Variovorax paradoxus: one gene and its partner. The protein of the gene in region 2 interacts with the protein of the main gene of each other region in a pairwise test. Links are inferred from orthologs where the notes say so. Each region holds a gene or a part of one and is shown on either strand. Other genes may lie near its edges. The genes, in order: recJ and GFK26_RS07590.

Evidence for each region.
Region 1: the proteins of GFK26_RS07590 (region 2) and recJ interact in binary tests that used the Escherichia coli proteins (3 or more experiments, as listed by UniProt). The link is inferred for Variovorax paradoxus from one-to-one orthologs.

What each region holds. Positions count from the first base shown.
Region 1 is NZ_CP045644.1:112,486-122,626, reverse strand. Bases 2,373-5,372 are described here. They hold recJ (single-stranded-DNA-specific exonuclease RecJ), read right to left. Parts: upstream 4,734-5,372; coding sequence 3,012-4,733; downstream 2,373-3,011. Other genes in these bases: GFK26_RS00540 (hypothetical protein), read right to left, coding at 4,730-5,372; GFK26_RS00550 (hypothetical protein), read right to left, coding at 2,373-2,962. Also shown: GFK26_RS00560 (erythromycin esterase family protein), read left to right, coding at 1-1,201; GFK26_RS00555 (SDR family oxidoreductase), read right to left, coding at 1,207-2,232; more of GFK26_RS00550, read right to left, coding at 2,369-2,372; more of GFK26_RS00540, read right to left, coding at 5,373-5,698; GFK26_RS00535 (lipoprotein-releasing ABC transporter permease subunit), read left to right, coding at 5,822-7,078; lipoprotein-releasing ABC transporter ATP-binding protein LolD, read left to right, coding at 7,071-7,748; GFK26_RS00525 (hypothetical protein), read left to right, coding at 7,981-8,739; GFK26_RS00520 (RNA polymerase sigma factor), read left to right, coding at 8,747-9,265; GFK26_RS00515 (FecR family protein), read left to right, coding at 9,365-10,141. UniProt on the Escherichia coli protein: Single-stranded-DNA-specific exonuclease.
Region 2 is NZ_CP045644.1:1,676,195-1,686,843, forward strand. Bases 2,652-6,159 are described here. They hold GFK26_RS07590 (DNA topoisomerase III), read right to left. Parts: upstream 5,822-6,159; coding sequence 2,852-5,821; downstream 2,652-2,851. Other genes in these bases: GFK26_RS07595 (SET domain-containing protein), read left to right, coding at 5,907-6,159. Outside these bases: GFK26_RS07570 (N-formylglutamate amidohydrolase), read right to left, coding at 1-28; GFK26_RS07575 (tripartite tricarboxylate transporter substrate binding protein BugE), read right to left, coding at 41-1,003; GFK26_RS07580 (LysR substrate-binding domain-containing protein), read left to right, coding at 1,113-2,048; more of GFK26_RS07595, read left to right, coding at 6,160-6,566; GFK26_RS07600 (biotin--[acetyl-CoA-carboxylase] ligase), read left to right, coding at 6,569-7,381; GFK26_RS07605 (sporulation protein), read left to right, coding at 7,390-7,578; GFK26_RS07610 (HEAT repeat domain-containing protein), read right to left, coding at 7,584-8,321; GFK26_RS07615 (sensor histidine kinase), read right to left, coding at 8,318-9,760; GFK26_RS07620 (hypothetical protein), read left to right, coding at 9,903-10,649.

The DNA of each region.
Region 1 (10,141 bases), 1.6 Mb from region 2 along the record:
GCACGAGTTCTACCGCGAGCGGGCGGCGATCACCCGGCGCCTGATCGCGGAAAAAGGCTTTCACGCGGTGGCGATCGAAGGCGACTGGCCCGATGCCTACCGGGTGAATCGGTTTGTGCGCGGCACGGGCAACGATGCATCGGCGCGCGACGCGCTGGCCGGCTTCAAGCGCTTCCCGACCTGGATGTGGCGCAACACCGACGTGGTCGACTTCGTCGACTGGCAGCGCGCCTTCAACGACGCCAGGCCGCCGCACGAGAGAACGGGGTTCTATGGCCTCGATCTCTACAGCCTCATGGCTTCGATGGAAGCCGTGCTGGGGTACTTCGACCGCACGGATGCCGAAGCGGCGCGGCGTGCGCGCGAGCGCTATGCCTGCTTCGACCGGTTCGGCGACGACAGCCAGGTCTACGGGCTCATGACCGGCCTCGGTTCTTCGCCGTCCTGCGAACAGGAGGTGATCCGCATGCTGACGGAGATGCGCCACCATGCCATTGCCGCTGCGAGCGGCGGCAGCGCCGTCGACACGGACGACGCGTTCAACGCCGAGCAGAACGCCCGCCTCGTCAAGAACGCCGAGGCGTACTACCGCTCGATGTACCTGCGCGACGTGTCGTCATGGAACCTGCGCGACCGGCACATGGTGGAGACCCTGGACGAACTCGAGCGTCACCTCGGGCGGGGCGGCGAGCGCCCGAGGATCGTGGTGTGGGCCCACAACTCCCATCTGGGCGATGCGCGCGCCACCGAGATGGGCGGGCGACGCGGCGAACTCAACGTGGGCCAGCTGATGCGCGAACGCCATGGCCGCGATGCGGTGCTGATCGGCTTCACCACGCACGCCGGCACCGTGACGGCGGCGTCCGACTGGGGCGCGGCCGCCGAGCGCAAACAGGTTGTGCCGTCGCGCGCCGACAGCTACGAGGGTCTCTTGCATGCGACCAGCATCGACCGGTTCATGCTGCCGATGCGCGGCACAGGCGGCCACGTGGCGGTGCTGCGCGAATCGCGGCTGGAACGCGCGATCGGCGTCATCTACCGCCCCGACACCGAACGCCAGAGCCATTACTTCTTTGCCGAGCTGCCGGCGCAATTCGATGCGGTGCTGCATTTCGACCAGTCGCGTGCGGTCGAACCGCTCGAGCGCGAAGCCGGATGGACGGACGCCGAGGCGCCCGAGACCTATCCCTTCGGCATGTAGCGGCGCTACACCGCGCCCACGCTGCCCGTCACAGGCAGCACCACACCGGTGATGTAGCTCGCGCAGCTCGGTGCCGCAAGGAACACATACGCAGGCGACAGCTCCTCGGGCTGGGCGGGCCGCTTCATGTCGGTCTGCTTGCCGAAGTCCTTCACTTCTTCGGCGGACCGGTCCGCCGGATTCAGCGGCGTCCACACCGGGCCCGGCGCCACGGCGTTCACGCGGATGCCGCGTTCGAGCAGGTTGCTGGCCAGCGACTTGGTGAAGGCGTGGATGGCGCCCTTGGTGGCCGAGTAGTCCAGCAACTGCGCACTGCCTTCGAGGCCCGTCACCGAGCCCGTGTTGATGATCGAACTGCCGCGTCCCAGGTGCGGAACGGCGGCGCGCGCCATGAGGAAGTAGCCGGCGATGTTGGTGCGCAGCGTGAGGTCGAGGCGCTCGTCGCTGATGTCCTCGATCGATGCCGCATGCAGCTGGAACGCCGCGTTGTTGACGAGGATGTCGAGCTTGCCGAAGGCCGCGATGGTGGCGTCGACCGCCTGCCGGCAGAAGGCCGGGTCGCGCACATCGCCGCTGATCGTGAGGCAGCGCGCGCCCTCGGCCTCGACGTGGCGCCGCGTTTCTTCGGCGTCCTCCTGTTCGTCGTCGAGGTGAACGATGGCCACGTCGGCGCCTTCGCGTGCGTAGAGCACGGCCACCGCGCGGCCGATGCCTGAATCGCCGCCCGTGACCAGCGCGCTCATGCCCTCGAGCTTGCCGCTGCCGACGTAGTCGGGCGCCTCGAAGCGCGGGCGCAGCGCCATCTCGGCCTCCAGGCCCGGCTTGGTCAGGTGCTGCGCGGGCATGGGGTTGGCAGGCAGTGGCCGGTGGCCTGCCTGCACCGGCGCTTTCTTCTTGCTTTCGGCCTCGGGTTGCTTCGCGCGGTCCTTGGCGTCCTGGCTGCGTTGAACGGCGCGATGCCGCGCGGTGACGGCGGCGGTCTTGCCGGTTTTCTTCGCGGAGGCTGTGGCGGTGGCGGCGGTGGACTTCATGGACGGCTCCTGCGGTCTGGCGTTCGTTCGACGTTGCGTTCGAAAAGCCACCGTAGAACGCTGCGCCGCCACCTGCGTAGGAAAGCGTCCCGACCCCACGCGCGTGGCGTCCGAGGCCGCGCACGGCCCCGGCCGATCAGTTCAAGGTGTCGAAGAGCCGGAAGATCCAAGACAGCTGGTACGCCAGCGTGCCCACAACAAAGGCCGTGTGGAAGCGCGGGTTGGCGGAGCGGGCCGCCGCGATGCACAGGCCCACCAGGATGGGCGTGCGAATGAGGTACTCCGTCGCAAAGCGGGCGAAGTGCGCCTCGCCCTTGATCATCGTGTCGACCACGTCGAGCAGATAAGTGGCGGCCAGCAAGCCGAAGAACCATGCGCGGCGGGCGTAGAAGTAGTCGCGGTAGCTCGCGTAGTCCTGCATGCTGTCGGGAAAGAGCAGCGCGCACAGCAGGAACAGCAGGATCGCGTAGCTGATGATGAAGGCGTAGGTGCCGAAGGTCCAGCTGTCGATCTGGTACAGGCCGAACTCCCACCACCAGAAATGCACCAGTGCCAGCAGCACCGAAGCGACCCAGGCCAGGTGCACGGCATAGAGCCGGTACTGCGTCGGGTGCTGCACGATGCGCGCCACGCCCGACAGCAACCGGGTGACGCCCAGGCCGATGACCATGCCCATCACGACGCGGATGTGCGGAAAGATGTCGTGGGCCGAGATGGCTTCTTGCTGCATGCGAGCGTGCCCCAATCGAAGGATGGAACCCAAGTCTAGGCCGCTTGCGTCACACCTCCGCGCCTTCGACCAGGAAGCGCAGCCGGCGCACGCCCTGCCACTCGTCGGCATCGAGCCGGAAGGCCAGCTTCACGCGCGGCGGCAGCGGCTCGGTGTGGCTGAACCAGATGGCGTCGATCGGCTGGCCCTGGTGCTTGAGCTTGAGCGCCAGGTGCTTCTCGCCCACCAGCCGCTGTGACACCACCTCGACCTCTTCGCTGAAGGTCGGCGGCGCAAAGCCCTGGCCCCAGACCTCGCGGTGCAGCGTGTCGACGAGGTCGATGCGCATGTACTCGCGGGCGATGGGCCCGTCGGTCTCGATCTGGCGCGTGAGTGCGGCCTCGGCCAGCCATTCGCCGGCGACCTGCGCCAGCGCGCGCTCGAAGACGGGAAAGTGCTCGCGTGCCACGGTGCAGCCCGCGGCCATCGCGTGGCCGCCGAAGCGCAGCAGCACGCCCGGGTGGCGCTTGGCCACGAGGTCGAGCGCATCGCGCAGGTGAAAGCCCGGAATCGATCGGCCCGAGCCCTTCAACTCCTGCTCCTTGCCCGGCGCCGCGCTGGCTGCGAACACGAAGGTCGGGCGATGGAAGCGGTCCTTGATGCGCGAGGCGACGATGCCCACCACGCCTTCGTGGAAGTCCGCACCGAACACGCTGATGGCCGGCGGCGGTGCGTCGACGCCTTCGCCGTCGGCCGCGAACAGCGACTCGGCCAGCAGCAGCGCCTGGTCGCGCATGCCGCCCTCGATGTCGCGCCGCTCGCGGTTGATGCCGTCGAGCATGCGCGCGAGTTCGTCGGCGCGGCCGGCGTCGTCGGTCAGCAGGCATTCGATGCCCAGCGTCATGTCGGCCAGCCGGCCGGCCGCGTTGATGCGCGGGCCGAGTGCAAAGCCGAAGTCGAAAGTCGTCGCGGCCGAGGCGGTGCGCCCCGCGGCCTTGAACAGCGCCGCCACGCCGGCCGGCATCGCGCCCGCGCGGATGCGGCGCAGGCCCTGCGCCACGAGCCGGCGGTTGTTGGCGTCGAGCTTCACCACGTCGGCCACGGTGCCGAGCGCCACGAGCGGCAGCAGCGCATCGAGCTTGGGTTGTGTGGCGGTGTCGAACACGCCGCGCGCGCGCAGCTCGGAGCGCAGCGCGAGCAGCACGTAGAACATCACGCCGACGCCGGCGATGCTCTTGCTTTCGAACTCGCAGCCGGGCTGGTTGGGGTTGACCATCACGTCGGCCAGGGGCAGCTCGGGGCCGGGCAGATGGTGGTCGGTCACCAGCACCTGCAGGCCGCGCGCCTTGGCGGCGGCCACGCCCTCGACGCTGGCGATGCCGTTGTCGACGGTGATCAGCATGTCGGCACCGGCGTTGGCCACGCGCTCGGCAATCGGCGGCGTCAGGCCGTAGCCGTCCACCACGCGGTCGGGCACGAGGTAGCTCACGTTCTTCGCGCCCAGCAGGCGCAGGCCGCGCACGCCGACCGCGCAGGCGGTGGCGCCGTCGCAGTCGTAGTCGGCCACGATGCACAGGCGCTTGTCTTGCGCGATGGCATCGGCCAGCAGCACGGCGGCTTCGCGCGTGCCGCGCAGCGTGTCGGGCAGCAGCAGGCGCGCGAGCCCGTCGTCGAGCTCGTCCTTGCCGCGCACGCCGCGTGCGGCAAAAAGGCGCGCCAGCAGCGGGTGCACGCCGGCTTGTTCCAGCGCCCAGACGGTGCGCGGGGGGATGTCTCGGGCGATGATTTTCACAGGGCCTCCAGCACGCTGGCGGCGCGTGTGCGATCGAACAAACTCTTGGCCCAGCGGGCCAGGCCGCGCTGCTGCACGGTGTAGCGCTGCGCGGCGAGGTCGCCGCACAGCGTGAGCGCCACGTCGGCGCCGCGGGTGTAGTCGCTCAGCAGGCTCGCGATGGCGCCGGCGTCCAGGGCCTGCCAGGCCGCAGCCCAACCGGCGCCGTCGTCGCGCAATGCGGCCACGCGCAGGGCGTCGCTGACTTCGGGCGCGGGGCTGGCGGGCGCGACGTCCTGCGTCAGCGCGCCGGTGCCGCTGAGCCAGAACGAGTTGATGGGCGGCACGCCGCGCGCGGTGCGCTCGTCGTTCACGCGCTGCGTGTAGAGCAGCATCTGCATCTCGTTCTGCAGCCGGCGCAGCGGCCGCGACGCGTCGCCCAATGGCGACCACTGCGAAATCGGGTAGCCCACGGCCCGGTCGATCGAGGCCGTGGCCAGCCCGTCGAAGATGGGCGCGCGCGCGAGCCAGCGGCCCGGCGTGCCGGAGGGGTGCAGCGCGATGCCGTCTTCCTCGAAGAACGGCTGTGCCACGGCCAGCAGGGCCGTCGATTCGTCGGCGTCGATCTCGATGGCGGACGGATCGCCCAGCGCCACGTCGTCGATGCCGACCTGCCAGTTGCACAGCGTCACCAGGCCCCAGGCCTCGCGGTCGCCGGGCGCGGCCAGGCCGCTCTGGCGGGCTTCGAGCGCGGCCCAGGGAATGCAGCCATCGGCGGCGGCGGGCAGTCCGAGCGCGCGGGCCAGCGCGCGTTCGTGCGGCGGGGAGCGGGTGCTGTCGTCCTGCGTGTCGGTGTCGGCGAGCGTCAGGCGGAGCAGCAGGGTTTCGAGGTTCGGCAGCCGCAGGGTCGCGAGCGCCGCACGGCAAGCCGGGGAACCGCGGCCGGCAAAGGGAATCAACAGATGACGTGGGAGAGGTTCGGCCATTTCCCTATTGTCCGGGATGCCACAATTCCACCGTATGACCTACCCCCTCGCTCCTCACCCCGTGTATTTGCCGCCCCCTGCGGGTGCGCCCATGCCCCTTGAGGCCACGGGGCGGGGCTTCTGATGCGATTCCCTTATGAACTGCAGCTCGGCTGGCGCTACACGCGCGCAGGCCGTGCCACGCGACGCAACGGCTTCATCTCGTTCATCTCCGGCGTGTCGATGCTGGGCATCGCGCTGGGCGTGGCGGCGCTGATCATCGTGCTCAGCGTGATGAACGGCTTCCAGAAGGAAGTGCGCGACCGCATGCTCAGCGTGGTGTCGCATATCGAGATCTTCTCGCGCGACGGCCAGGCCCTGCAGGACATCGACGCCATCATGGCCGACGCCCGCAAGAACCCCGCGGTGATCGGCGCCGCGCCTTTCATCAACACGCAGGCGCTGATTGCGCGCGGCGAAGACATGAAGGGCGCGATCGTGCGCGGCATCGACCCCGCGCTCGAGCCCGAAGTCACCGACACCGGCAGCATCGCCAAGGGCGGCACCTTCGACAAGCTGGTGCCCGGCGAGTTCGGCATCGTGCTGGGTGTCGAGCTGGCGCGCTCGATGTTCGTGCAGCCCGGCGACCAGGTCACGCTGGTGGCACCGGGCGGGCAGGTCACGCCGGCCGGCGTGGTGCCGCGCCTGAAGCAGTTCACCGTGGTCGGCGTGTTCGACTCGGGCCACTACGAGTACGACTCGGCGCTGGCGATGGTGCACGAGAAAGATGCGGCCAAGGTGTTCCGCCTCGAAGGCCCGACCGGCATCCGCCTCAAGCTGGAAGACCTGCACGAGGCGCGCGACGTGGCCGACCAGCTCGCCGCCACGCTGCCGGGGCAGTTCCTCATCCGCGACTGGACGCGCCAGAACAAGACCTGGTTCGCGGCCGTGCAGGTCGAGAAACGCATGATGTTCATCATCCTCACGCTGATCGTCGCGGTGGCGGCCTTCAACCTCGTCTCCACGCTGGTGATGACCGTGACCGACAAGCGCGCCGACATCGCCATCCTGCGCACGCTGGGCAGCTCGCCGCGCAGCATCATGGCCATCTTCGTGGTGCAGGGCGCCATGGTGGGCGTGATCGGCACCGTGGGCGGCCTGCTGCTGGGGCTGGGCATTGCCTACAACATCGACGTGATCGTGCCCTTCCTGGAGCAGCTCTTTCACGCCAGCTTCCTGCCCAAGGACATCTACCTGATCAGCAAGATGCCGAGCGATCCGCAGCAAAGCGACATCATGCCGATCGCGATCATTTCCCTCATCCTGGCCTTCCTGGCCACGCTGTATCCGAGCTGGCGCGCCAGCCGCGTCAATCCTGCCGAGGCCCTGCGCTATGAGTGATGTCGTTCTCAAGGCCCGCGGCCTTACCAAGCGCTTCCATGAAGGCCGCATCGATCTCACCGTGCTGCACGGTGTCGACCTCGACGTGCACGCCGGCGAAACGCTGGCCATCGTCGGCGCGTCGGGCTCCGGCAAGAGCACGCTGCTGCACCTGATGGGCGGGCTCGACGCGCCCACCGCGGGCAAGGTCGAACTGCTCGGCAAGGACATCGCGCACGCCGACGCCGCCGAGCAGGGCCGCTTGCGCAACCATCACCTGGGCTTCGTCTACCAGTTCCATCACCTGCTGCCCGAGTTCAGCGCGCTCGACAACGTCGCGATGCCGCTGAAGATCCGCCGCGTCGAGACCGGCGAGGCGTCGCAGGCCGCCGCGAAGACCCTGGCCAGCGTAGGCCTGGGCGAGCGCCTGCACCACCGGCCGGCCGAGCTGTCGGGCGGCGAGCGCCAGCGCGTGGCGATTGCGCGCGCGCTGGTCACGCAGCCCGCCTGCGTGCTGGCCGACGAGCCCACCGGCAACCTCGACCGCAGCACCGCCGACGCCGTGTTCGCGCTGATGCTCGACCTTGCGCACCGGCACGGCACGGCCTTCGTGATGGTCACGCACGACCAGGACCTGGCCAAGCGCTGCGATCGCGTGCTGCAGCTGGTGGCGGGGCGGCTGGCGGGCTGAGGGGCAGTCAGCCACCCAAGGGGAGCCCCGGGCTTCCCGCGGCGCACGGGATGCCCGCCACGCCGAGTCGTACGAAAGTCTGACGTTGCAACGAGACCGTCACACACCGGTGACAGCATGCAAGTTTCCCGACTGGCGTGCGTTCCTTGCCGACTCGACTCTTTCCCCTGCCATGGCTTTCGCATCCTCACGGCGCGAGTGACGATGCGCGCGGCATCGTTGCGCCTCGGGGGTGAGCGAGGTGCACCCTGGGTTCGCGGGCTCGGCAGGCCGCAGCGTCGCACTCTGCGCGCTCGCGCTGTCCTGGCTGGCCGGCACGGCCTGGGCCAGCGACGGGCTTGCATCCCCGCTGCGTGAGGGCGAGGTCCCCGCCGGTGCCGTGCCCGGCACGGATGACGCCGCATTGGCGTTCGACATTCCCTCGCTTCCCTTGGCCGATGCGCTCAAGCGCTATGCCGCCGTCACGCGGCAGCCGGCACTCTTTCGCAGCGAAATCCTGGCCGAGCTGACGTCCTCGGCGGTGCGCGGGCTTTACGCCCCCGACGTCGCACTTGAACTGTTGCTGGAGGGCACCGGCCTGGTGGCCGAAAAGGTCCGCACGGGTTCGGCCATCACGCTCGCGCTGAAGCCGGCGCAGGCCCGGGCGGAGGTCCCGCGCGCGGCCAGCCTTGGAAGCCTCGCGGGCTACCCCAGCCTGCTGCAGGCGCGCGTCTGGGACGCGTTGTGCGGCAACGCGCGCACACGGCCGGGAACGTACCGGTCCTTGCTGCGCTTCGAGGTGGACGAGGCGGGCCAGCTGCGCCGGCCGCGCCTGCTTGGCCTGACCGGCGACGCGGCCCGGGACGCCGAGATGCTGGAGGTCCTGCGCAGCGTGCGCCTCGCGCATGCGCCGCCGCCAGACATGCCGCAGCCCCTGACGCTGCTCATCCTGCCCACCGATGCGCGCGGCGGAACGCGCTGCCGCGACGCGGTCGGCCGCGCGCCGTCCTGACCCGTCCATGGCCGAAGACGTCCGCCCCGTGCTCATGGACTACCTGTCCAGGCACTACGACGCCCTCAAGCGCCAGCTGGGCCGCGCGTTGCGCAATGCAGACCTGGCCGAGGACGCGCTGCACGACACCTGGCTGCGCGTGAACGACCAGGGCGCAAGCGACGCGGGGCCGATCCAGCGGCCGGGCGGCTATCTCGTGCGCATGGCCTTCAACATCGCGCTGGACATCCAGCGTCGCCAGAGCCGCAACCTGCCGTTCGACGAGATCGACGCGCTGATGGAGTTGGCCGACACGGCGCCCGGTCCGGCGCGGATCGCCGAGGCGCGTTCGCAGCTGGACGCCGTGGTCAAGCTGCTGGACCGCATGCCGGCGCGGCGGCGCGAGGTCGTCGTGCTCGTGCACATGGAGGGGCTGACGCAGCCCGAGGTGGCCCGGCGCCTGGACATTTCCCTGCGCACCGTCGAGTACGAACTCAAGCATGCGCACGACTACCTGAGTGCCCGGATGGCCCATGACAAAAATTAGTTGCGGGATCGGCGCGGCCCGTTCGTCGTACGGAGTGAAGACTCGAATCTCCCTGGCGCTCGCAGCGGGCCGAGGCCCCGAAGAAGGGCCGCGGCCGTGATGCACGACCCCCTGATGGCAACCGCCGACGATCCCGCCCTCGGGCCCGACACGACGCGGCACGAGGCCTGGGAGTGGCTGCGCCTGTTTCATTCGGGTGCCGTCAAGCCGCAGGACGCCCAGCGCTTCAAGCACTGGCTGGCGCGCAGCCCGGCGCACGCGGCGGTCTTCAGGGAAGCGAAGGCGCAATGGGCCGTGCTCGGCCCGGCCTCTGCCGCCGTGCTTCGCACCAATGCCGAGGCGGCGGCGTTTCATGCGCGTCACCGGACCCGGCCGGTGCTCGCGCGCCGCGGCTTCCTCGGTGCGGCGGCGGGCGCGGCGGCCATGGCCGGCGTCGCGGGCGTGGCGGTGTTCCATCCGCCCGCGGGCTTGTGGCCCGCGCCGGCGGCATGGGGCGCCGACTACCGCACCGCCACCGGCGAGCAGTTGGAAGTGGGCCTCACCGAGCGGGTGCAGGTCACGCTGAACACGCAGACCCGCATCCGGCGCCGCACGGTGGACGGCCGGACCACCGGCGTCGACCTGCTCGAGGGCGAGGCCGCCTTCGATCTGTCGTCCGGCAGCGGCGCGCGGCCCTTCGGCGTGGTGGCCGGGGCCGGCCGCAGCCTGGCCGAGTCGGGGCGTTTCGAGGTCCGCTACCTGGACGCCAAGGTGTGCGTGACCTGCATCGAAGGCGCGGTGCGCGTGGAGCACCCCGCGGGCGCGCGTGAGCTGCGCGCGCGCCAGCAGACGGTGTACGACGGCACGTCGGTGAGCAGCGTGGCGCTGGTCGGCGCC
Region 2 (10,649 bases):
TTTGAATCAGTTTCAGAACTGGATGCATAGGCAGGGTCGGTCAGTCCAATCGGATGCGCGCGAAGGCGGCCACCTTCTTCATCTTCTCGATCTCGCTCGCGATCTGCTTCGTGAACTCGGCCGGCGTGGTGCCCGAGGCGTACAGCCCCTGCAGCGCGAGGCGCTCGCGCACCGCGGGGTCCTTCAGCGCGGTGGCCACGGCCTGCTGCATGCGCAGCACCAGCTCGGGCGGCGTGCCGGCGGGCGCGATCATGCCGAACCACGACGGGTCGTTGCTGGCCGCCTGGCCCAGTTCGCCGTAGGTCGGCACGTCGGGCAGCACGTCGAGGCGGCCGCTCCAGGACACGGCCAGCGCCTTCAGCTTGCCGGCCTTCACGTGCGGCAGCGACGAGGCCACCTGGTCGAAGTACACCGGCACCTGGCCCGCGAGCACGTCGTTGATGGCCGGGCCCGCACCGCGGTAGGGGATGTGCACCATCGAGGTTCCGGTGCTGCTCTTGAACAGCTCGCCCCACATGTGGCCGATGGTGCCGTTGCCCGGCGAGGCGTACGACACCTTGCCGGGGTTGGCCTTCAGGTACTTCACGAGTTCCGCGAAGCTGCCGACCGGCAGCACGGCCGGGTTGATGACGATCACGCCCGGCGCCTTCACCAGCTCGCTCACGGCGGTGAAGCCCTTGATCGGGTCGTAGGGCAGCTTCTGGTACACGGCCGGGTTCACCCCGTGCGTGGACAGCGTGGCCACGCCGAAGGTCAGGCCGTCGGGTGCGGCGCGTGCCAGCTCGGCCATGCCGATCGAGCCGCCTGCGCCGGCGCGGTTGTCGATCACCACGGGCTGCTGGAGGATCTTGGCCAGGGGCTCGGAGAGCACGCGGGCCGTGATGTCGGTGGCGCCACCGGGCGGGAACGGCACGACCAGGCGGATCGGCTTGCCTTGGGCAAAGGATATTCCTGGGGCGAAAGAAGCGGCGGCCAGGATGGAGAGGAGATGACGACGTTGCATGAGGGTTCTTCCAATGGAACGATGAGTGAATGTGCAAAGCTGCAGCTCACCTGAAGCAAAGGATATACCCGATATCATTCCGATTTGGAATGACTTGATGGGCTCCCCCATGCCGCTGCGACGCCTCAACCCGCCCCTGAACCTGCTGCGCGCCTTCTCCACCGTGGTGCGCTTCGGCGGCGTCTCGCGCGCGGCCGAGGCGCTGCACCTCACGCAGGGCGCGGTGAGCAAGCAGGTGCAGGAGCTCGAGCGCTGGATTGGCGCGCCGCTGTTCGAGCGCAGTCGCAAGCGCCTGGCGCTCACGCCGGCCGGCGAGCGCTACGAAAAGGCCGTGCGCGCCCTGCTGGCGCAGCTGGAAGCGGCCACGCTGGAGCTCATCACCAGTGGCGACGGCGGCGGCGCGCTGCACCTGTCGACCCTGCCCACCTTCGGCGCCAAGTGGCTGATTCCGCGCCTGCCCGATTTCCAGCAGCGGCACCCGCAGATCACGTTGCATTTCGTGCCCTTCGTGCACGGCTACGACTTCGAACGGCCCGAGCTCGACTGCGCCATTTTGTTCGGTGACGGGCACTGGCCCGGCGCGCGCTCGCATTACCTCGCGGGGCAGGACGTGGCGCTCATCGCCCCGCGCGCCGCGCAGGCCGAAGCCCCCATCCGCACGCCGCAGGACGTGGCGCGCTGCACCCTGCTGCGCCACGTGAGCGTGCCGCAGTCGTGGCTGCACTGGAGCGAGGCGCACGGCGTGCGCGGGCTCGACCCGCTGGCCGGGCTGCAGTTCGACCAGTTCCAGACCATGATCCGCGCCGTCATGGCCGGCATGGGCGTGGCGCTGGTGCCGCGCTGCCTGGTGCAGGACGAAATCACGTCGGGGCTGGTGGAAGAGCCGCTGCCCAACGGCGGCTACCGGGGCAGCGAGGGCTACTGGTTCTGCTACCCCGAGGGGCGCGGCCAGCTGGCCACGCTGGATCATTTCCGCAACTGGCTGCTGGCCGAGGTCGACCGCAGCGGGGAAGCGACGGCGCTGCCGCCGGCTGCGCCGGCCTGAGAAGTTATTCGGGCTTCGCGCCCGACGCCTTCACCGCCGCACCCCAGAGCCCGATCTCGCTCGCCACGAAGCGGTCGAACTCGGCGCCGGTCGTCGGTGCCGGCTCGGAGCCCCGGTCGCGGATGAAGCGCGCCATCTGCTCGCTCTTCAGGATGTCGGTCACTTCGTGGTTCAGCCGCGCCACGATCTCGGGCGGCGTGCCGCGCGGTGCCATCAGGCCGAGCCAGCCCACGGCCTCGAAGTTCTTCGTGCCGGCCACGCCGGTCTCGCGCACCGCAGGCACGTCGGGCAACTGCGACGAGCGCGTGGCCGACGTCACTGCCAGCGGCACCGCCTTGCCCGACTTGATGTGCGGCAGCGCGGCCGTCACCGAGTCGACCATCAGCGGCACCTGGTTGCCCAGGAAGTCCGCCTGCGCCGGCCCGCTGCCGCGGTACGGAATGTGCGTGATGAACACATGCGCCGCCGACTTGAGCATCTCGCCCGACAGGTGCTGCGTGCCGCCGATGCCGGCGCTCGCGTAGCTCAGCTTGCCGGGCTCGGCCTTGGCGCGCGCCGTGAGGTCGGCCAGCGTGCGGATGCCGCTTTCGGGCGTGGCCAGGAACACCAGCGGCACCTTCGCGATCAGCGAGATGCCGACGAGGTCGCGGCGTGGGTCGGTCGGTGGCCTGTCCCGGTGGGAAAGGCACGACCAGCTTGACGGGCTTGTCAGGCCACGCGGCGGCCTGGGCCAGGCCCGCGCCGGTCAGCAGCATCGCTGCTGCAGCCAGCGCGGTGGCGAGGTGTCTGCGCTGCATGCGTCGTCAGGCCGCGTCGGGCGCCGAGAGGTGCTTGCCCACGATGCCCGCCAGTTCGAACATCGTCACCTGGTCCTTGCCGAACACCGGCTTCAACTTCGCGTCGGCGTTGATCGCACGCTTGTTGGTCGCATCCTGCAGGCCGTTGGCCTTGATGTAGTCCCACAGCTTCTTGATGACCTCGGTGCGCGCCACCGGTTCGGCGCCGATCACCGCGGCCAGCGAGTCGCTGGGCTTGAGGCCTGCGCCCGGCTTGCGCGGCTTGGCCGCCTTCTTCTCGGCCGGTGCCTTCTTGGCGGCGGGCGTCTTCTTCGCTGCGACCTTCTTGGCGGCCGCGGTTTTCGCGGCCGGCTTGCCGAAGGTCTTGCGCGGCGGGAACTTGCTGCCGCCTTCGCGCGGTGCGAATTCGAAGGTCACCTTGCCTTCCTCGGCATTCCAGGTCAGGAAGGCCTTGAAGGCGCGGCGCGTGCGCATCGACACGAACTTGTCGAGCAGGTCGGTCTTGCCGGTGGCGAGCAGCTTTTCCATCTGGTCGCGCTCGACCGGTTGCTGCAGGATGATCTTGCCGGTCTTGAAGGTGCAGCTCGGCGTCGGTTGCTCGTTCGTGGGCACCGATTTTTCGCAGACGTAGTTGCTGCCGTGATCGAACACCGGCGCGCCGCACACCGGGCACGGGCCCACGGTGTCTTGCTGGCTGAAGTCGACGATCTCGCCGCTTTCGGCGTTCTTGTCGTCGCCGAAGTCGAATTCGAGCTTCCAGTTCTTCGCTTCTTCCTCGTCGTACTTGAGGATGATCTCGGCCGTGAAGGGCCAGCCCGCCTTGGAGCGGAAGCCGTCGAGCGGGCCGATGTGCTTGTCGCGCACCAAGGCCTCGGCCTCGACCACCTCGAAGGTGCGTCCGGCCGGCGACTTGCCGAACGAGAAGCCGCAGGCGTCCTCGCCCGTGCCGCTCTTGCCGGTGCAGCCGTAGCGGCGGTAGTTTTCCTTCACCACGCCGCCGCAGTTCGGGCAGGGCGTGGCGAGCGTGGCGTAGTCGCCGGGCACGGTGTCGCGGTCGTACTCCTTGGCCTTCTTGACGATGTGTTCCGTCATCTCGGCGATCTCGCGCATGAAGGCGTCGCGGCTCAGCGCGCCCTTCTCCATCTGCGCGAGCTTGTACTCCCACTCGCCCGTGAGCTCGGCCTTGGAGAGTTCTTCCACGCCCAGGCCGCGCAGCAGCGTCATGAGCTGGAAGGCCTTGGCGGTCGGAATGAGTTCGCGGCCTTCGCGCAGCATGTACTTCTCGGCGATCAGCCCTTCGATGGTGGCCGCGCGCGTGGCTGGCGTGCCCAGGCCCTTCTCCTGCATGGCCTCGCGCAGCTCGTCGTCGTCGATGGTCTTGCCGGCGCCTTCCATGGCGCCCAGCAGCGTGGCTTCCGAATAGCGTGCGGGGGGGCGCGTCTTCAGGCCCTTGAGGTCGGCCGACTCGGTGTTGACGATTTCGCCCGGCTTCACCGGCACGAGGCGCTTGCCGTCCTTGTCGTCTTCCTTCTCGTCGTCCTGCGCTTCCTTGCCGTAGATGGCGAGCCAGCCCGGCTTCACCAGCACCTTGCCGTCGGTGCGGAAGGGGTACTTCTTGCCGCCCTGCTCCACCGTGCTGATGCGCGTGGTCACCTGGTGCTCGGCGCTCGGGAAGAACACCGACAGGAAGCGGCGCACCACGAAGTCGTACAGCTTCTGCTCGGCTTCGCTCAGGCCGCTCGGGGCCTGCAGCGTCGGGATGATGGCGAAGTGATCCGACACCTTGGCGTTGTCGAAGATGCGCTTGTTGGGCTTGACGTAGTTGCCGTCGACCGCCTGCTGCGCGAACGGCGCCAGGTGTTTCATGCCGCTGTTGGCGAGCATTTCCATGGTCTGCTTGACCACTGGCAGATAGTCTTCGGGCAGCGCGCGCGAATCGGTACGCGGGTAGGTCAGCGCCTTGTGGCGTTCGTACAGGCTCTGGGCCAGGGCGAGCGTGGTCTTGGCGCTGAAGCCGAAACGGCCGTTGGCCTCGCGCTGCAGCGAGGTCAGGTCGAACAGCGCGGGCGAGGCCTGCGTGGTGGGCTTGCTCTCTTCGGTGACCGTGGCGGGCTTGCCGCGCGAGGCGTCGGCGATGGCGCGGGCCTCTTGCTCGGACCACACGCGGTCGGCGCGCTGCTCGGCATCGGGCTCGCCGTTGGCCAGGAGCGGCGCGTTGGCCTTCTTCCAGTCGGGGTTGAACCACTTGCCCGGGTACTGGCCGGCCTCGGCCGCGAAGCTGCCGTGCACTTCCCAGTAGTTGCGCGAGACGAACTTGCGGATCTGCTCTTCGCGCTCCACCACCACCGACAGCGTCGGCGTCTGCACGCGGCCCACGGTCGTGAGGAAGAAGCCGCCGTCGCGCGAGTTGAACGCGGTCATGGCGCGCGTGCCGTTGATGCCCACCAGCCAGTCGGCTTCGGAGCGCGAGCGCGCGGCGTCGGCCAGACCTTGCATCTGCTTCTCGGTGCGCAGCTGGTCGAAGCCGTCGCGAATGGCTTGCGGCGTCATCGACTGCAGCCACAGCCGCTTCACCGGCTTGCCCAGCGGGCTCTTGCCGCCGGCGTACTGCTCGATGAGGCGGAAGATCAGTTCGCCCTCGCGGCCCGCGTCGCAGGCGTTGATGAGCTGCGTCACGTCCTTGCGCTTGGCCTGCTTGACCACGGCGTTCAGGCGCGTCTTCGTCTTGTCGACCGGCTTGAGGTCGAAGTGCGGCGGAATCACCGGCAGGTTGGCGAAGCTCCACTTGCCGCGCTTCACGTCGAATTCTTCCGGGGCCTGGATCTCGACCAGGTGGCCCACGGCACTGGTCACGACGTAGGTGTCGTTCTCGAAATGCTCGTCATGTTTGTCGAATTTGCCGGCCACCGGCGTGAGGGCCCGGACGATGTCCTGGGCCACCGACGGCTTTTCTGCGATTACCAAAGTTTTTGTCATCTGAGGGCTCTCTATACTCTGCGGCTTCCCGCGTGCACACGCGCGCACACGCATGTGTGCATATTCAACCTAACAGACTTCGGCGATGCCTTCCAAATCCCCACGCTCCAGCGGTCGTCGCATCCAGACGCGTCGCTCCACCGTCCACGGCAACGGCGTGTTCGCCGTGCAGGACCTGGCGGAAGGCGAAACGCTGATCGAATACAAGGGCCAGGTCATCAGCTGGAAGGAGGCGCTGCGCCGCCATCCGCACGACCCTGCGCAGCCCAACCACACCTTCTACTTCCACATCGACGACGGTCGTGTGATCGACGGCAATGTCGAAGGCAACGCCGCGCGCTGGATCAATCACTCGTGCGAGCCGAACTGCGAGGCCGACGAAGTCGATGGGCGCGTTTATATCAAGGCCCTGAGAAACATCGCCGCCGGTGAGGAACTCAACTACGACTACGGCCTGGTCATCGACGAGCCGTACACCGAGAAGCTGTTGTCCGAGTTCCCGTGCTGGTGCGGCTCCGCGCAGTGCCGCGGCACGCTGCTGACGCCCAAGGACGAGGACGAAGAAAAAGACAAGAAGAAAAAGAAGAAGGCCAAAAAGAAGGCCGAGAAGAAGGCCGAGGCCAAGGAAGCGAAGAAGGCTGAAAAGAAAGCCGAGAAGAAAAAAGCCGACAAGAAGGCCGACAAGAAAAAGGCCGACGGCAAGAAGAAGCCCAAGGACGACACCGCGTCCGCCGCCGGAGACTGACCATGGGCACGCCGGCCTCCGCCTGGTTCGAAGACCGGATCGCCGCGGCGGTCGCGCCGCTGCTGCCCGGCTTCGCGGTCGAGGCCGTGGCCGAGATCGATTCCACCAACACCGAGCTGATGCGCCGCGCGCGCGCCGGCCGCACCGACCCCGTGCTGCTCGTGGCCGAGCGCCAGACGGCCGGGCGCGGTCGCCTCGGCCGCCCCTGGCAGAGCGCGCAAGAACCCGAGGCGCCCGCCTCCCTCACGTTTTCGCTGGGCCTGCCGCTCGCACCGGCCGACTGGTCGGGCCTGTCGCTGGCCGTGGGCGTGACCGTGGCCGAAAGCCTCGACCCGACGGGCGTGCACCAGGTCGGCCTCAAGTGGCCCAACGACATCTGGGTGAACGACCGCAAGCTGGTCGGCATCCTCATCGAAACCGCCATGCCGCAGACGGCGCGCCCCGATGCGGCGCGCTACCTCGTGGTCGGCATCGGCATCAACATCGGCCCACGCGAAGGCGACGGCATGCGCACGCCGCCTGCCTGGCTGCGCCAGTGGCAGCCCGACGCCTCCGCGCCCGAGGTGCTGCAGGCGCTGGCCGAGCCGCTGGTGCGCAGCGTGCTCGCTTTCGAGGCGAACGGCTTCGGGCCCTTTGCCGAACGCTTTGCGGCGCGCGACGTGCTGCGCGGGCGCGAGGTGACGCTCAGCGACGGCACCGCCGGCCTGTGCGAAGGCGTGGCCTGGGGCGGCGAACTGCAGGTGCGCACCGACGCCGGCCTGCAACTCATCTCGAGCGACGAAGTGAGCGTGCGCCCGCGCGGCATGTCTTTCTGAGCGAAGGCATGAAGCTGCGCCTGGTCCTCATCGCCCTGCTCGCGGCCAACGCGGGCTACTGGCTGTGGACGCGCGGTGACCTGGCCGGTTTCGGGCTCGCCCCTGCGGCGCTCGACGAGCGCGAGCCGCAGCGCGTGGCGCGGCAGATCCACCCCGAGTGGTTGCAGATCCGCAAGGAAGCCAAGCCCGCGCCCTGACCGGGTCAGGCGGCCGCAGCAGCGCGCGCGAACATGCGCCGCGCCTTGGCCAGGGCGGCCTGCAGTTTTTCTTCCGACGGCGGCTCGTGCGAGCTCGAACTCAGGCCGAACTTCTTGCCCGCGATTTCCTGCACCGCGACCAGGATGCTGCCCAGCACGACCGGATCAGTCTCGGTGTCGAGCGCCTGCCGCAAGGGCTCGAGCGCCTTGGGCGCGGCGCTGCGGCGGCTCAACACGATCTGCATCAGCGCGCTCGCCGCCCATTGGCGGTTCGTGGCGACGGCATCGTGCGTGAGCAGCGGCACGACCTTGGCGATGTCGGTCGTGCCGCCGAGCCAGCCGATCACCCACAGCCCCTTGCAGCGCAGCTCGGCGTGCGGTGACGCGAGCGCGGCGCGCGCCAGGGCCGCAGTCTCTTTCAGCCGACGGCCCTTGCGGTACTTGAAGGCGCCGAGCATCTGCAGCACCGTGGCTTGCATGGCCGGGTCGGGCTCTTGGTCGAACTGCGTGAGCAGATGGTCTTCGGCCGCGTCGCCGCGCTCTCCGAACTTGCGGCAGAGCCAGTCGTAGAGCTCGCTGTCCATGCCGGTGTCGTGCAGCAGCGCGTAGTGGAAGGCGAGTGCTTCGGGCGATTGCAGCTCGAGCAGGTCGGCGCCGAAGTCGAACATGTCCGACACGTCGGTGTCGGTGCGGATCTCGGCGAAGCGCTGGCGCAGCGCGTCGAGCGTGGGGGGCGAACTCATTCGGAAGGGGCCTCCTCGAAGCGCACGGTAAAAAGCGCGCCCGGCGGATGCTTGCCGGGGTGCGCGTCTTCCAGTTTCACCTGTGCGCGGTGTTGGTTGGCGATCTCGCGCACGATCGGCAGGCCCAGCCCGGAGCCGTCGGCCTCGTTGCCGAGCACGCGGTAGAAGGGCTCGAACACCAGCTCGCGGTCGGCCTCGGCGATGCCGGGGCCGTTGTCCTCCACCTGCACCAGCTGCACGTGGCCGAAGGGGTCGGCCAGCACGCGGGCGGTGATCACGCCGGGGCGCTCGGGCGTCGAGGGCGTGTAGTTGAGCGCGTTGTCGACCAGGTTGCGCACCAGCTCTTTCAGCAGCGTCGGGTTGCCGTCGACCATCACGCCGGGCGCGCCGGCCTGGGCGCCGTCGTAGCCGAGGTCGATGCGCTTTTCGATGGCGCGCGGCACGGCCTCGCGCACCACCTCGATGGTCAGCCGCGCGAGGTCGCAGGGCTGGCAGTGCGTCATGGCGCTGGTGCCCTCGGCGCGTGCCAGCGACAGCAGCTGGTTCACGGTGTGCGTGGCGCGCACGCTGGCGCGTCCGATCTGCTTGAGCGACTGCTTCAGCTCGTCGGCATTGGCGCCCTCGCGCTGCGCCAGGTCGGCCTGCATGCGCAGGCCCGCGAGCGGCGTCTTGAGCTGGTGGGCGGCGTCGGCCAGGAAGCGCTTCTGCGTGAAGATGGAGTCGTTGAGCTTGTCGAGCAGCTCGTTCACCGACGACACCAGCGGCACCACCTCGAGCGGCACCGAGGATTCATCGAGCGGGCTCAGGTCGCCCGGGCGGCGCTCGCGGATGCGCGCCTCGACCACCGACAGCGGCTTGATGCCGCGCACCAGCGCCAGCCAGATCAGCAGCACCGCCAGCGGCAGGATCGCGAACTGCGGCAGCAGCACGCCCTTGATGATCTCGGTGGCGAGCACGGCCTGCTTCTCGCGCGTCTCGGCCAGTTGCAGCAGCGAGGGCGGCACGTCGTCGCTGCCGCTGGGAATCCACAGCGAGGCCACGCGCACCGGCTGGCCGTGCACCGTGCTGTTGTGCAGCAGGACCACGTTGGTGCCGGGCGGATCGTCCACGTTGGGCTGCGGCAGGTCGCGCTCGCCGTGCAGCAGCGTGCCGTGGCCGTCGAGCAGCTGGTAGTAGATGTGGCCCGCGTCGTCGGCACGCAGGATCTCGCGCGCCGACTGCGACAGCACGAAGTGCGTCTGCCCCTGCTTCACCGTGACCAGCTCGGCCAGCACCTTCACGTTGTGCTCCAGCGCGCGGTCGTAGGGCGCGTTGGCGATGCCCTGCGCCACCAGCCAGGTCACGCCGATGCTCACCGGCACGAGCAGCAGCAGCGGCGTGAGCATCCAGTCGAGGATTTCGCCGAACAGGGAGCGCTGGGCGCGCTGGAAGAGCTTCAAGGGAGTTCCTGGCAAGGCGAAAGAACGCTGGCGAGCGTGAACTAGTGCTGCGATTCGCAGCTGTGTCGTTTCATTGACGAGGTGTGACTGGTTGTAGCCTTGGCGTGCAGTTTCTGCAATTCAAAAACATCAGGGAGAAATCATGAAGCAAAAGACCGTGGGCGGCTGCCCCAAGCCGCTCTGGATCGCCGCGACCGTGTTGGCCGCCAGCGTCGGTGTGACCGCATGCGGCGGGGGTGGCGGAGGCGGTGGGGGTGGCATGCCGATGCTGCCGATGGGCGTCGTGCCCACGCCGGCACCCGCACCCGCGCCCTCTCCGGCTCCCGCGCCCGCACCGGCCGAGAACCGCGATGCGGTGCCGGGCTCCGAGCCGTCGCCCTCGCTGAGCGCGCCGCAGGCTGGTTCGACCGCCGCGGTGGGCAACGACAGCGAAGGCATCTACGCCGCGGGCGTGCGCGGGCTCGCCTTCGTCGGCGCCGATGGCTCGATTGCGCGCAGCTTCACGGTCGGCACGTTGTGGGGCTCGCTGAAGCTCACGGGGCTCGACTGGTCGTTCAACCCCGACACCGAGTTCTCTTTTCTCAGCGTCTCGCAGGCCACCGGCTCGGGCACCTTCGCGCCGAAGAAGACGATGAACGGCACCTACGCCTACGGCACCCGCGACCCGGCCGATTTCGGTCCCCTGACCTACACCATCGAGAACGCGTTGGCGGTGTCGCAGGCGAGCGTGGTCGGCACGTGGTCCAACAACGACAGCAGCCTCGGCGTGACCGTCCAGGTCGACGACAAGGGCGTGTTCACCGGCACCACGAGCGGCGCGGAAGTCGGCCAGTGCACGCTCTCGGGCACCGTCGCCCTGGCGCAGCCCGGCTCGGCCAAGAACATGTAC